3 regions of the Enterobacter sp. ECC-219 genome follow, and region 3 is predicted to be linked to each of the others. Evidence: riboswitches for the same ligand, from Rfam matches in the RefSeq annotation. Region 3 holds a riboswitch; each other region holds the start of a gene.
The links. Region 3 has a riboswitch for thiamine pyrophosphate ahead of thiC (phosphomethylpyrimidine synthase ThiC). Riboswitches for the same ligand answer to the same signal wherever they lie in the genome.
Positions count from the first base shown of each region.

Region 1: it holds a riboswitch for thiamine pyrophosphate, as region 3 does, so the genes downstream of both, thiB (thiamine ABC transporter substrate binding subunit) here and thiC (phosphomethylpyrimidine synthase ThiC) in region 3, are expected to answer to the same signal.
Region 2: it holds a riboswitch for thiamine pyrophosphate, as region 3 does, so the genes downstream of both, thiM (hydroxyethylthiazole kinase) here and thiC (phosphomethylpyrimidine synthase ThiC) in region 3, are expected to answer to the same signal.

Region 1 is NZ_CP143680.1:1,436,373-1,440,575, reverse strand. Features, by position in the region: gene V1603_RS06760 (sugar efflux transporter) at 1-38, opposite strand, end outside; gene sgrT (glucose uptake inhibitor SgrT) at 159-311, opposite strand; gene sgrR (HTH-type transcriptional regulator SgrR) at 400-2,055, shown strand; TPP riboswitch at 2,092-2,192, shown strand; gene thiB (thiamine ABC transporter substrate binding subunit) at 2,224-3,207, shown strand; gene thiP (thiamine/thiamine pyrophosphate ABC transporter permease ThiP) at 3,183-4,203, shown strand, end outside.
Region 2 is NZ_CP143680.1:4,003,097-4,007,299, reverse strand. Features, by position in the region: gene V1603_RS19050 (AIPR family protein) at 1-165, opposite strand, end outside; partial or broken gene V1603_RS19045 (transposase) at 531-1,042, opposite strand; gene V1603_RS19040 (hypothetical protein) at 1,144-1,608, shown strand; gene V1603_RS19035 (helix-turn-helix domain-containing protein) at 1,609-2,049, shown strand; TPP riboswitch at 2,326-2,422, shown strand; gene thiM (hydroxyethylthiazole kinase) at 2,458-3,228, shown strand; gene thiD (bifunctional hydroxymethylpyrimidine kinase/phosphomethylpyrimidine kinase) at 3,225-4,025, shown strand; gene V1603_RS19020 (GntR family transcriptional regulator) at 4,068-4,203, shown strand, end outside.
Region 3 is NZ_CP143680.1:894,428-898,630, forward strand. Features, by position in the region: gene thiE (thiamine phosphate synthase) at 1-433, opposite strand, end outside; gene thiC (phosphomethylpyrimidine synthase ThiC) at 433-2,328, opposite strand; TPP riboswitch at 2,407-2,518, opposite strand; gene V1603_RS04155 (Rsd/AlgQ family anti-sigma factor) at 2,573-3,070, opposite strand; gene nudC (NAD(+) diphosphatase) at 3,166-3,939, shown strand; gene hemE (uroporphyrinogen decarboxylase) at 3,978-4,203, shown strand, end outside.

The DNA.
Region 1 (4,203 bases), 540 kb from region 3:
CCATTCAGGCGGCGCCCCATCGTCATCAACCACAGCATGCGCAAGTCCTTGTGAAAGCGAATCGAAATTGGGTGAAAGAATAAACGAAAAAAGCCAGCAAAAACATTTTGCTGGCGGGTGATAAACACCAATACTCAGTCACACATGATCGAGGCGAGTTAGCGGGAAGAGGTCGGTTTCGTAACGTCCCACTGCATCAGTTCTTCCAATATTTTCAGCCGTTGCTCTGCACACTGGCGGGCCAGCCAGGACGATCCTTTTGTCGCTGAAAAGTACTGCTGATAAAACTGACGTGCGGTAGACCTCTTCATAATTTACCTCCTCACTTCATCGGAAAGCATTATTGGCCTAATATAGGGATTAATAAATTGCTGATTTTTTGTCAGGAGTTCCTCTTTTATGCCATCCGGTCGACTGCAACAACAATTTATCCGCCTGTGGCAGTGCTGCGAGGGTCAATCGCAGGAGACCACGCTTAACGAGCTGGCAGAACTTCTCAACTGCTCTCGCCGCCATATGCGCACGTTGCTCAACACCATGCAGCAGCAGGGCTGGCTAAGCTGGGAGGCCGAGGCCGGACGCGGCAAGCGCTCTCGCTTAACCTTCCTCTATACTGGTCTGGCGCTGCAGCAACAGCGGGCGGAGGATCTGCTGGAGCAGGATCGCATCGATCAGCTGGTCCAGCTGGTGGGCGACAAGGCCGCCGTGCGCCAGATGCTGGTCTCGCATCTGGGGCGCAGCTTTCGTCAGGGCCGCCACATTATGCGGGTGCTCTACTATCGGCCAATGAAAAACCTGTTGCCCGGCACGGCGTTACGTCGTTCTGAAACCCATATGGCCCGGCAGATATTCAGCGGCCTGACGAAAATAAATGAGGAAAACGGGGAACTGGAAGCGGACATCGCGCACCACTGGCAGCAGCTTTCCCCCCTGCACTGGCGTTTCTTTTTACGCCCGGGCATTCACTTCCACCACGGACGCGAGCTGGAGATGAGTGACGTCATCACCTCCCTGGAACGCGCCCGCACGCTTCCGCTCTATTCACACGTCTCGCGGATCCACTCCCCCACGGCCTGGACGCTGGACATTGAATTGTCGCAGCCGGACATATGGCTGCCGTGGCTGCTGGGCTACGTGCCCTCAATGATCCTGCCCGGCGAATGGCGATCGCTGAACAATTTTGCCAGCCTGCCGATTGGCACGGGCCCCTACTCCGTGACGCGCAATACCAACAACCAGCTCAAAATCCGCGCCTTTGATGACTATTTTGGCTATCGGGCGCTGATCGACGAAGTGAACGTCTGGGTATTACCGGATCTCAACGAAGAGCTGAGCGCAGGCCTGACGCTGGAAGGCCCCACAACAAGCGAAAAGGCGTTCGAAAGTCGCCTGGAGGAGGGCTGTTACTACCTGCTCTTTGACAGCCGCAGCCACCGCGGAGCAAACCACGACGTCCGCACGTGGATCAGCCATGTTCTGGCCCCGGCTAACCTGATTTATCACGCAGAGGAGCAATACCAGACCTGGTGGTTCCCGGCATATGGCCTGCTTCCGCGCTGGCACCATGCTCAGCCGGTGCGCAGTGGAAAACCTGCCGGGCTGGAGACCATCACCCTCAGCTACTATCGCGATCACATTGAGCACCGTTTTATCGCGAAGATTATGAGCAAGCTGCTGGCGGCCGAAGGCGTGACGCTGGCGATACAGGAAGTCGATTATGATGAATGGCACCGCGGGGATGTCGTCAGCGATATCTGGCTCAATAGCGCCAACTTCACGCTGCCGCTTGATTTCTCGCTCTTTTCTCACCTGTATGAAGTGCCCCTCATTCAGCACTGTATCAACCGGGACTGGCAGCAGGACGCCGCGAAGTGGCGGGCAGGCGAAATGGATCTGGCCGCATGGTGCCAAGAGCTGCTGGCCGGGCAGACGATCGTACCGTTGATCCACCACTGGCTGCTGATCCAGGGACAGCGCAGCATGCGCGGCCTGCGGATGAACACCCTGGGCTGGTTTGATTTTAAATCCGCCTGGTTTGCGCCGCCGGAACCATAACGCTTTCGAAATATTCACCAAATCATTACAATAGCGCCGTTCTCAACGGGGTGCTGCATCACAGATGTGCGCTGAGATAATACCCGTCGAACCTGATCCGGATAACGCCGGCGAAGGGATTTGAGGCTGTCGCTCAAAATCCTTTGCCACTCAACTCTGAGGTGCAAAGTGTTAAAAAAAGTTTTCCCCCTGCTGGCGCTGTTTGCGCTGCCTGCTTTCGCGAAACCCGTCCTGACGGTCTACACCTACGATTCCTTCTCCGCCGACTGGGGCCCTGGCCCGGTGGTAAAAAAAGCCTTTGAAGCCGACTGCAACTGCGAGCTGAAGTTCGTGGCGCTGGAAGATGGCGTGTCGCTGCTCAACCGTCTGCGCATGGAAGGGAAAAACAGCAAGGCCGACGTGGTGCTCGGGCTGGATAACAACCTGCTGGAAGCCGCGACGCAAACCAGACTGTTTGCCAAAAGCGGCGTGGCGGCAGATGCCGTCAACGTGCCGGGCGGCTGGAAAAACGACACCTTTGTGCCGTTCGATTACGGCTATTTTGCTTTTGTTTACGACAAAAATAAGCTGAAAAACCCACCGAAAAGCCTGAAAGAGCTGGTGGAAAGTGACCAGAAGTGGCGCGTGATCTATGAAGATCCGCGTACCAGCACGCCGGGTCTGGGCCTGCTGCTGTGGATGCAGAAAGTCTATGGAGATAAAGCGCCGGAAGCGTGGCAGAAACTGGCCGCAAAAACCGTCACCGTGACCAAGGGCTGGAGCGAAGCCTACGGCCTGTTCCTGAAAGGCGAAAGCGATCTGGTGCTGAGCTACACCACCTCTCCGGCCTACCACATCATCGCAGAGAAGAAAGACAACTACGCCGCCGCGAATTTTGCTGAAGGGCACTATCTGCAGGTGGAAGTGGCAGCGCGTACCGCCGCCAGCAAACAGCCGGAGCTGGCCGAGAAGTTCCTGAAGTTCATGGTTTCACCGGCGTTCCAGAATGCGATTCCCGCAGGCAACTGGATGTATCCGGTCACCAGCGTTACCCTGCCCGCAGGTTTCGAGCAGTTGACCAAACCAACAACCTCGCTGGAATTTACGCCGCAGCAGGTCGCCGCGCAGCGTGCAGCATGGGTAAGTGAATGGCAACGCGCCGTCAGCCGTTAATTCCCGGCTGGTTAATCCCCGGCCTGCTCGCCGCCATGCTGATGGTGGTGGTCAGCCTGGGGGCATTCCTTGCGTTGTGGTTTAATGCGCCAGAGAGCGATCTGCTCGCGCTCTGGCACGACAGCTATCTCTGGCACGTTATCCGGTTCTCTTTCTGGCAGGCGTTTCTTTCTGCGCTGCTGTCAGCGATCCCGGCCATTTTCCTCGCGCGAGCGCTGTACCGCCGGCGTTTTCCTGGCAGGCAGGCTCTGCTGCGCCTGTGCGCCATGACGCTGATCCTGCCAGTTCTGGTGGCCGTTTTTGGCATTCTGAGCGTCTACGGTCGTCAGGGCTGGCTGGCTTCGCTCTTTGCATCTTTGGGGCTGGAGTGGACCTTTTCCCCTTACGGGCTGAAGGGCATCCTGCTGGCGCACATTTTCTTCAATATGCCGATGGCGACGCGCCTCTTTTTACAGGCGCTGGAAAACATTCCCGGCGAACAGCGCCAGATTGCGGCTCAGCTCGGCATGCGCGGCTGGTCGTTCTTCCGCTTTGTCGAATGGCCGTGGCTGCGACGTCAGATTGCCCCGGTGGCCGCGCTAATCTTTATGCTCTGCTTCGCCAGCTTTGCCACCGTGCTTTCGCTCGGCGGCGGGCCGCAGGCCACCACCATCGAGCTGGCGATTTATCAGGCCTTAAGTTACGACTACGATCCGGGCCGCGCCGCGCTGCTGGCGATGGTGCAGATGGCGTGCTGTCTGGTGCTGGTGCTGCTGAGCCAGCGACTGAGTAAAGCCATTCCCGCTGGCAGTAATCAAATAACCGGCTGGCGCGACCCGCAGGACAGCCTGCACAGCCGCGTCGCCGATTTTATCCTGATTACGCTGGCGCTCATGCTGCTGCTGCCGCCGCTGCTGGCCGTTATCGTTGACGGACTGAACCTCAATCTCACGTCCGTCCTGCAGCAGCCCGTCCTCTGGGAAGCGACGTGGACCTCGCTGCGCATCGCGCTGGCAG
Region 2 (4,203 bases), 1.9 Mb from region 3:
TTCATTACAAAGCGATTCAAGCATGAAAAGATAAAAGCCGAATCTTTGTTGCAATTTAACTTCATGGATAGACTGATTAAATTCATTCGTTTTACTGAACAGATCAAAATATTTTTGGCATTTGATATTAAGAAGTTTGAAATCGTTAATACTGACATGAGACATTTGCAAATTCCTTAGGCGAGTATGCTGTACCTATTATGCCTCATGAAGATGTCTTATGCTTGTGATCCATGCTCTATAACGAGCATTCTGAACAATTAGTTTCCTCTATTAGTGATTGTTAACTAACGCGATGAGCCACTTTAAAAGAGGAAAAGAGGGATATGGCCTCCATTGGCAGCCACTTGACGATCTGCTCTAACCGCCCCATTGCTTAAACCATCGAGCAACCTCATTTGATGCCACATGTCCTGGGATTTTATCTCGCCCAAATATCACAACATTATCACTGCGCAGTTAAGGATTTGCGTGGCCATTAATGAGAATGATTCTTGATATGTAAGTTTTAACTATTCAGTCTCACTTGGGTATACCCGCTTGTGATTGACGTGAAGGCCCTCCCGACGCAACAGCTGCCAGATGCGGCGGTAGCCAAAACGCCTGCGCTCTAGTGCCAGCTCAGTGATGCGCCCTGATAAATGCGCATCAGCTGCCGGACGCTGAGCCTCATAGCGGCAGGTCGAAAGGGACAAACCTGTAAGCCTGCAGGCACGACGTTGCGACAGACCGGTCGCATCACACATAAACTCAACGACTTCCCGCTTCTGGCCTGTCGTCAGTACTTTCGCCCCAGAGCCACCTGAAGTGCCTCCTTATCCAGCATGGCTTCGGCAAGTAGCTTCCTGAGGCGGGCGTTCTCCTCTTCAAGAGATTTGAGCCGCTTCACCTCAGGAACTTCCATGCCACCAAACTTTTTGCGCCAGGTGTAGAAAGTGGCGTCGGAAAGGGCGTGCTTACGGCAGAGCTCACGGGCAGAAACTCCGGCTTCCGCTTCGCGAAGAATACTGATGATCTGTTCGTCGGAAAAACGCTTCTTCATGAGGATGTCCTCATGTGGCTTATGAAGACATTACTAACATCGGGGTATATTAATCAACGGGGAGCAGGTCAAACAGTGACAATCTTAAGAAAGTGCTATACGTGGCTCTCGACGGCGGTGGCGTAATGCATACCGAGTGTGATTCTTCATACAGCTTCTTTGCGTACACTTTTAATCAGATACTGAAGGCCGCAACGTGGGCAAAAAGTTTCACTGTGCTTGGCGCTGGTGTAAATCGCAGCGGGTTTGTCTGGATGGCAGAGAACGTCGCTCAGAAGGCGGTTCAGGAAGCGGGTGAACACCTTCAGCCTGATCCCGAGAGACGTAAGCATAAAAAAGTGCCTATCAAGATCGTGGTTGTTCTCTCGGAAGATATCAATAGAGCGGGGCAGTCAGAACTCGCAAATGTCTTTAATAATCATCTGAACGAGATTCGGCAGACTGTTGGCAAGGAATTTATCTTCGCCACTAACAGGGATAAAACCATCTGCGACTTCCAGACCATCGGACTCACTGAGCTTGGTGATCGCATGGGAGGGGAAGCAGTCTCGATGTCGAGCTACTGAATGAACAACTACCAAGGTGTTCATTGTGCCGTGTTCCTCGGATGTGCAAATTTGGGCGATAAAGACCGTAAGCGATGGGCAGACTATTGCGAACGTATCGGTTGGGATTTTGAAACGGTGATGGAGAAGAAGCGCCAGGCAATGTATTTTGAACGGTGCTACCAATTTCTTAGCCGAACATCCATTCGCAACACTGATACCGATCACCCTCTGGTGTTTGTCGTTCCCGACATGGCGGCAGCGGAATACCTCAAAACCTATTACTTCCCTGGCTCAACCATCGTATGCCTTGGAATCAAGAAAGCTGGAAAGCAGCAGGAAACGCGTTTGAAGATGCTGGAACATAAGGCTCAAGGGCTAACACCGAAGGAAACGGCTGAAGCGATGGGTGTGTCTCTGAGAACAGTTCGAAGCTACTGGAACCAAGAGGTTTGCTTATGATCACCGCACTTTATTGGTATCTGCTATTCCTGTTTATCTGGGATGTAATCCGCACCTTTGAACGACGTAGAAAAACAGAACGCAAAACTGAATCTCGGAATCCATGAGGTTTGGGTTATATCACAAAGGAGCTTAACGGCCCCTTTTTTCGTTTCTTTGGTGGGGTACAAACTGAGGTACAAGCTGGGGTACAGCGTGAAGAAGCGATAACCGGAAGGGCGGGCTTGCAACAGCAAGTAACTTCCCCTAATCTGGCAAAAAGTAAGTCAATTCTTACCAAATGACTCGGGGTGCCCTTCTTTGTGAAGGCTGAGAAATACCCGTATTACCTGATCTGGATAATGCCAGCGTAGGGAAGTCAGATGCCTTCCCGGTCATCGCTTCTTCACGCAAGGCAGGAGCGAACCCATGCAGCCTGACCTGCTCGATTTACACGTTTTACACCACTTCCGCACCCGTTGTCCGCTTACCCATTGTATGACCAACGATGTCGTACAGACCTTTACGGCCAACGTTTTGCTGGCACTTGGCGCATCCCCTGCAATGGTGGTTGAGGCCGAAGAGGCTGAACAGTTCGCCGCCGTCGCTGACGCGCTGCTGGTTAACGTCGGGACGCTGACTGCGCCGCGCGCGCAGGCGATGCGTCGGGCAATAGAAAGCGCCGTAGCGGCAGGCAAGCCCTGGACGCTGGATCCGGTTGCCGTGGGCGCCCTGACGTTCCGCACCCGTTTTTGCCATCAAATCCTTGCCCTGCAACCGGCCGCCATTCGCGGCAACGCTTCAGAAATCCTGGCTCTGGCGGGAATGAGCGCGGGCGGGCGCGGCGTCGATACAACCGACACCGCGGCCAGCGCGCTACCTGCCGCTCAGGCGCTGGCCCGGCAAACCAATGCCATCGTAGTGGTCACCGGTGAGGTGGATTACATCACTGATGGGCAACGCACCCGCACGGTTACGGGAGGTGATCCGCTGATGACCCGCGTGGTGGGAACCGGATGCGCGCTTTCTGCCGTCGTAGCGGCCAGCTGTTCGCTGCCGGGGGACAGGCTGGATAACGTTGCCGCCGCTTGCGGATGGATGAAGCGAGCCGGAACGGCAGCCGTTACGCGCTCGCGCGGGCCAGGCAGTTTTGCCGCCGCGTTCCTGGATGAACTCTACACGCTGGAGGAGCAGGCATGAAGCGGATTAACGCCCTGACCATAGCCGGCACCGATCCCAGCGGCGGCGCGGGCATCCAGGCCGATCTGAAAACCTTCTCGGCCCTTGGCGCGTACGGCTGCTCAGTGATTACCGCGCTGGTGGCACAAAACACGCGCGGCGTGCAGTCGGTCTACCGCATCGAGCCGGATTTTGTTGCCGCGCAGCTGGATTCGGTGTTCAGCGATGTGCGTATTGATACCACCAAGATCGGCATGCTGGCCGAAACGGACATTGTGGAAGCGGTGGCCGAACGGCTTAAGCGCTATCAGGTGCAAAATGTGGTGCTGGATACCGTCATGCTGGCAAAAAGCGGCGATCCGCTGCTCTCCGCCTCCGCCGTCGAGACGCTGCGCAATAAGCTGCTGCCGCAGGTGGCGCTCATCACGCCCAATCTGCCGGAAGCCGCCGCGCTGCTGGGCGCGCCGCACGCGCAAACTGAACGGGAAATGAAAGAGCAGGGCAATGCGCTGCTGGCGATGGGCTGCGGGGCGGTGCTGATGAAGGGCGGGCATCTGGATGATGCTGAAAGCCCGGACTGGCTTTTTACCCGTGACGGCGAAATGCGGTTTACCGCCCCGCGCGTGCAGACCAAAAACACCCACGGCACAGGGTGCACCCTCTCAGCCGCGCTGGCGGCGCTGCGCCCGCGGCATGACGGCTGGGCCGATACGGTACGCGAAGCGAAATCCTGGCTCTCGGCGGCGCTGGCAAAAGCCGATACTCTGGAAGTCGGTCACGGTATTGGGCCGGTTCATCATTTTCATGCGTGGTGGTAACCCAGTATACTGGCAGGAAACACCACGCCTGAGAATACAGAGATGGAACAAGCGCATACCCGGTTAATCGCTCAACTGACTGAACGGATCGCCGCGCCTGACAACACGCCGCTGTACCTGAAATTTGCCGAAACGGTAAAAAACGCGGTGCGCAGCGGGGTGCTGGAGCACGGGAACA
Region 3 (4,203 bases):
CCTGCGGCGCCGAGGGCATCTGCTTGGTTTGCGTCGGGAAGACGTGACCCAGCGCGATGTAAGAGGGGCGGGCCGTCAGCGCCACGTCGATCTCCATGTCATCGTGTGTTGAAACGCCAAGGCGCAGGCCAGCCTGGCGGATGGCGTTCAAATCGGTGGTTTCCAGGTCCTCCTGACCCAAATGGACACCATACGCCTGGTGCTTAATCGCCAGTCGCCAGTAATCGTTGATAAACAGACGCGCGTCGTAACGGCGTCCCAGCGTGATGGCGGCGACCACATCGGCCTCTACCTCTTCATCGCGCTTATCCTTGATGCGCAGCTGGAGGGTGCGAACGCCGGCCTCAAGCAGGCGTTCGATCCACTCCACGCTGTCCACCACCGGATAGAGCCCTAAACGGAAGGGCACGGAGGGGAAATCAGGCTGGTACATTACGCCTCCTCTTTTTTGAGGTAGATTTCGCCGCCTTTCGCGCGGAAGGTTTCTGACATGTCCGCCATGCCGACTTCAATGGTCTGCGCGGCGGCGTAGTCGCGCACCTCCTGGCTAATTTTCATCGAGCAGAACTTCGGCCCGCACATGGAGCAGAAGTGCGCCACCTTACCCGATTCCTGCGGCAGGGTTTCATCGTGGTAGGCGCGGGCGGTGAAGGGATCGAGCGCCAGGTTAAACTGGTCTTCCCAGCGGAATTCAAAGCGCGCTTTGGACATGGCGTTGTCGCGGATTTGCGCACCCGGGTGGCCTTTCGCCAGATCCGCCGCGTGGGCGGCAATCTTGTAGGTAATCAGCCCCTGCTTCACGTCCTCTTTGTTAGGCAGGCCGAGGTGCTCTTTCGGCGTCACGTAGCAGAGCATGGCGCAGCCGAACCAGCCGATCATCGCCGCCCCAATGCCTGACGTGAAGTGGTCATAGCCCGGCGCAATATCGGTCGTCAATGGCCCCAGGGTGTAGAACGGCGCTTCGTGGCAGTGTTCCAGCTCCTCGGTCATGTTGCGGCGGATCATCTGCATCGGCACGTGGCCCGGGCCTTCAATCATTACCTGCACGTCATACTCCCAGGCGATTTTGGTCAGTTCGCCCAGCGTGTGCAGCTCGGCAAACTGCGCTTCGTCGTTGGCGTCGCGAATTGAGCCCGGACGCAGGCCGTCGCCCAGCGACAGCGAGACGTCATAGGCGGCGCAGATTTCGCAGATCTCGCGGAAGTGCTCGTAGAGGAAGTTTTCCTGATGATGGGACAGGCACCACTTCGCCATAATGGAACCGCCGCGCGAGACGATGCCGGTCAGACGCTTCGCCGTCATCGGCACATAGCGCAGCAGCACGCCTGCGTGAATGGTGAAGTAGTCCACACCCTGTTCCGCCTGCTCCAGCAGCGTGTCGCGGAACGCTTCCCAGGTGAGGTTTTCGGCGATGCCGTTGACCTTCTCCAGCGCCTGATAAATCGGGACGGTACCGATCGGCACCGGGCTGTTACGCAGGATCCATTCGCGGGTTTCGTGGATGTAGCGGCCAGTAGAAAGATCCATTACCGTATCCGCGCCCCAGCGCGTTGACCAGACCAGCTTTTCCACCTCTTCTTCGATGGATGACGTCACCGCCGAGTTGCCGATGTTGGCATTGACCTTCACCAGGAAGTTACGGCCGATAATCATCGGCTCGGATTCCGGATGGTTAATGTTGGCGGGGATAATAGCGCGGCCTGCGGCCACTTCGTCGCGCACAAACTCTGGCGTGATGTTTTCCGGCAGGCGAGCGCCAAAGCCTTCGCCCGGATGCTGGTGGCGCAATATTTCGCTGCGGATGCGCTCACGGCCCATGTTTTCACGGATGGCGATGAACTCCATCTCCGGCGTGACGATGCCCTGGCGCGCATAGTGCAACTGGGTCACGCATTTGCCCGCTCTGGCGCGTTTTGGCGTCAGCAGGCCGGTAAAGCGCAGCTCGTCCAGACCGTCGTCGGCCAGACGTTCTTTGGTATACGCAGAGCTGCGCACGCTCAGCTCTTCGCAGTCGTTACGCGCGTCAATCCACGGCTGGCGTAGCTTTGCCAGGCCCTGCTGGACATTGATGGCAACATCAGGGTCACCGTACGGGCCTGAGGTGTCATACACCGGCACGGCTTCGTTGTCTTCGTACTGCGGGTTCTCTTTGCTGCCGCCAATAAGCGTCGGGCTAAGCTGGATTTCACGCATCGGCACGCGGATATCGGCCTGCGAGCCGGTGATGTAGATACGTTTCGAGTTTGGGAAGGCGGTCCCTTCCAGGGTATCGATGAAGCGTTGGGCGTGTTCGCGCTGTTCGCGACGGGTCAATTTAACGATAGACATAGCTCATTCCAAAAGTGAAGGACATGGCTTGTCAGACGACGGATGAAGCAAGAGAAGATCGCCCAGGGGCGATTCAACAGCAGTGTAACTCTTGTTCCCTTCGCAGGTATTAGCCTGATCAGGTTCCGCGGATCCCGAATTAACGGTCTCAGCCCGCGCGTTCAGGCGCTGGGCACTCCGACAAGAAAAATCCCCCTCCGCAGAGGGGCGAATGGTTGTAAATTACTCGTTAACGATTAAGAACTCAAGCCGGGCGCACGACGTTATCTTCGTGGCTGACGTCCAGGCCGTTATCCAGGGCGAGGGCGATCAGCTTATCTTCCAGCGTGAATCGCTCTTCCAGCGCTTCGCCAAGGTCGGAAAGCGCCTGCTGGAACTCAAGATAATTATCGTGATCGATGGCATTCTCGAGCGTGGAATCGTAGTAATCCATGATCTGCTGGGTATTGGCTTCCAGTAGTGGACAAAGTTTGCTGGCCGCTAAACAGGGATTTGTGCCTTCCATTTCGCGGATAATACGTTCATAAATGTTGAAATGGCCGTCGGAAAGGTAGTCGACCAGGCTCTGACAAAAATCATCCAGCGCTTTTTCGTTCAGCCGCATAAAGGATTCTTTGCCAGGCTTAAGACCGACCAGATTGTAATACGCCACGAGGAGATGCTTGCGTACATGTAGCCAGCGATCCACCAGTGTGTTACTTCCTCCAACGCGCTCCGTCAGGCTTTCTAGCTGGTTTAACATGGTCGACTCCGCAAAGTTTAGAATGGGATCTACTTATCCAAAATGTAACCACAATGCTAACAACATGTCAGTGAAGCGAAGGTAGTGCAATAGATATGGATCGTATTATTGAAAAATCAGATCTGGGTTGGTGGATCGTCAGTCACGAACAGAAGTTGTGGCTGCCCGGTGGAGAAATACCCTACGGTGCGGCAGAAACGTTCGATCTCGTGGGCCTGCCTGCGCTCAGGATCGGCGAGTGGCAGGGTGAGCCCGTATGGTTGATCCAACAAGCGCGTCGTCAGGATATGGGATCCGTTCGCCAGGTGCTTGATCTGGATGCGGGACTGTTCCAGCTCGCGGGGCGGGGCGTGCAGCTGGCGGAGTTTTATCGCTCGCACAAATACTGCGGCTATTGCGGGCATACCATGCACCCAAGCAAAACCGAGTGGGCGCTGCTCTGCGGCCACTGCCGTGAACGTTATTATCCGCAGATCGCGCCGTGCATCATCGTCGCTATCCGTCGGGAAGATTCCATCCTGCTGGCGCAGCATACCCGCCATCGCAACGGCATTCATACCGTCCTCGCCGGGTTCGTCGAGGTGGGCGAAACGCTGGAGCAGGCGGTAGCGCGCGAGGTGATGGAAGAGAGCGGAATCAAGGTGAAAAACCTGCGCTACGTCACCTCGCAGCCGTGGCCGTTCCCGATGTCGCTGATGACGGCGTTTATGGCTGAATATGATAGCGGCGAGATCGTTATCGACCAGAAAGAGCTGCTGGAGGCAAACTGGTATCGTTATGACGATCTGCCTCTTTTACCCCCACCGGGTACGGTGGCGCGTCGGCTGATAGAAGATACCGTGGCGATGTGTCGGGCCGAGTATGAGTAGTGTTACACTGAGGCCATGACGCTTAAGGAACTGCAAAAATGACCGAACTGAAGAACGATCGTTATCTGCGTGCGCTGCTGCGCCAGCCCGTTGATGTCACCCCGGTGTGGATGATGCGCCAGGCGGGACGCTATCTGCCAGAGTACAAAGCCACGCGCGCGCAGGCGGGTGATTTTATGTCGCTGTGCAAAAATGCCGAGCTGGCCTGTGAAGTAACGCTCCAGCCGCTGCGCCGCTTCCCGCTGGATGCCGCCATTCTCTTTT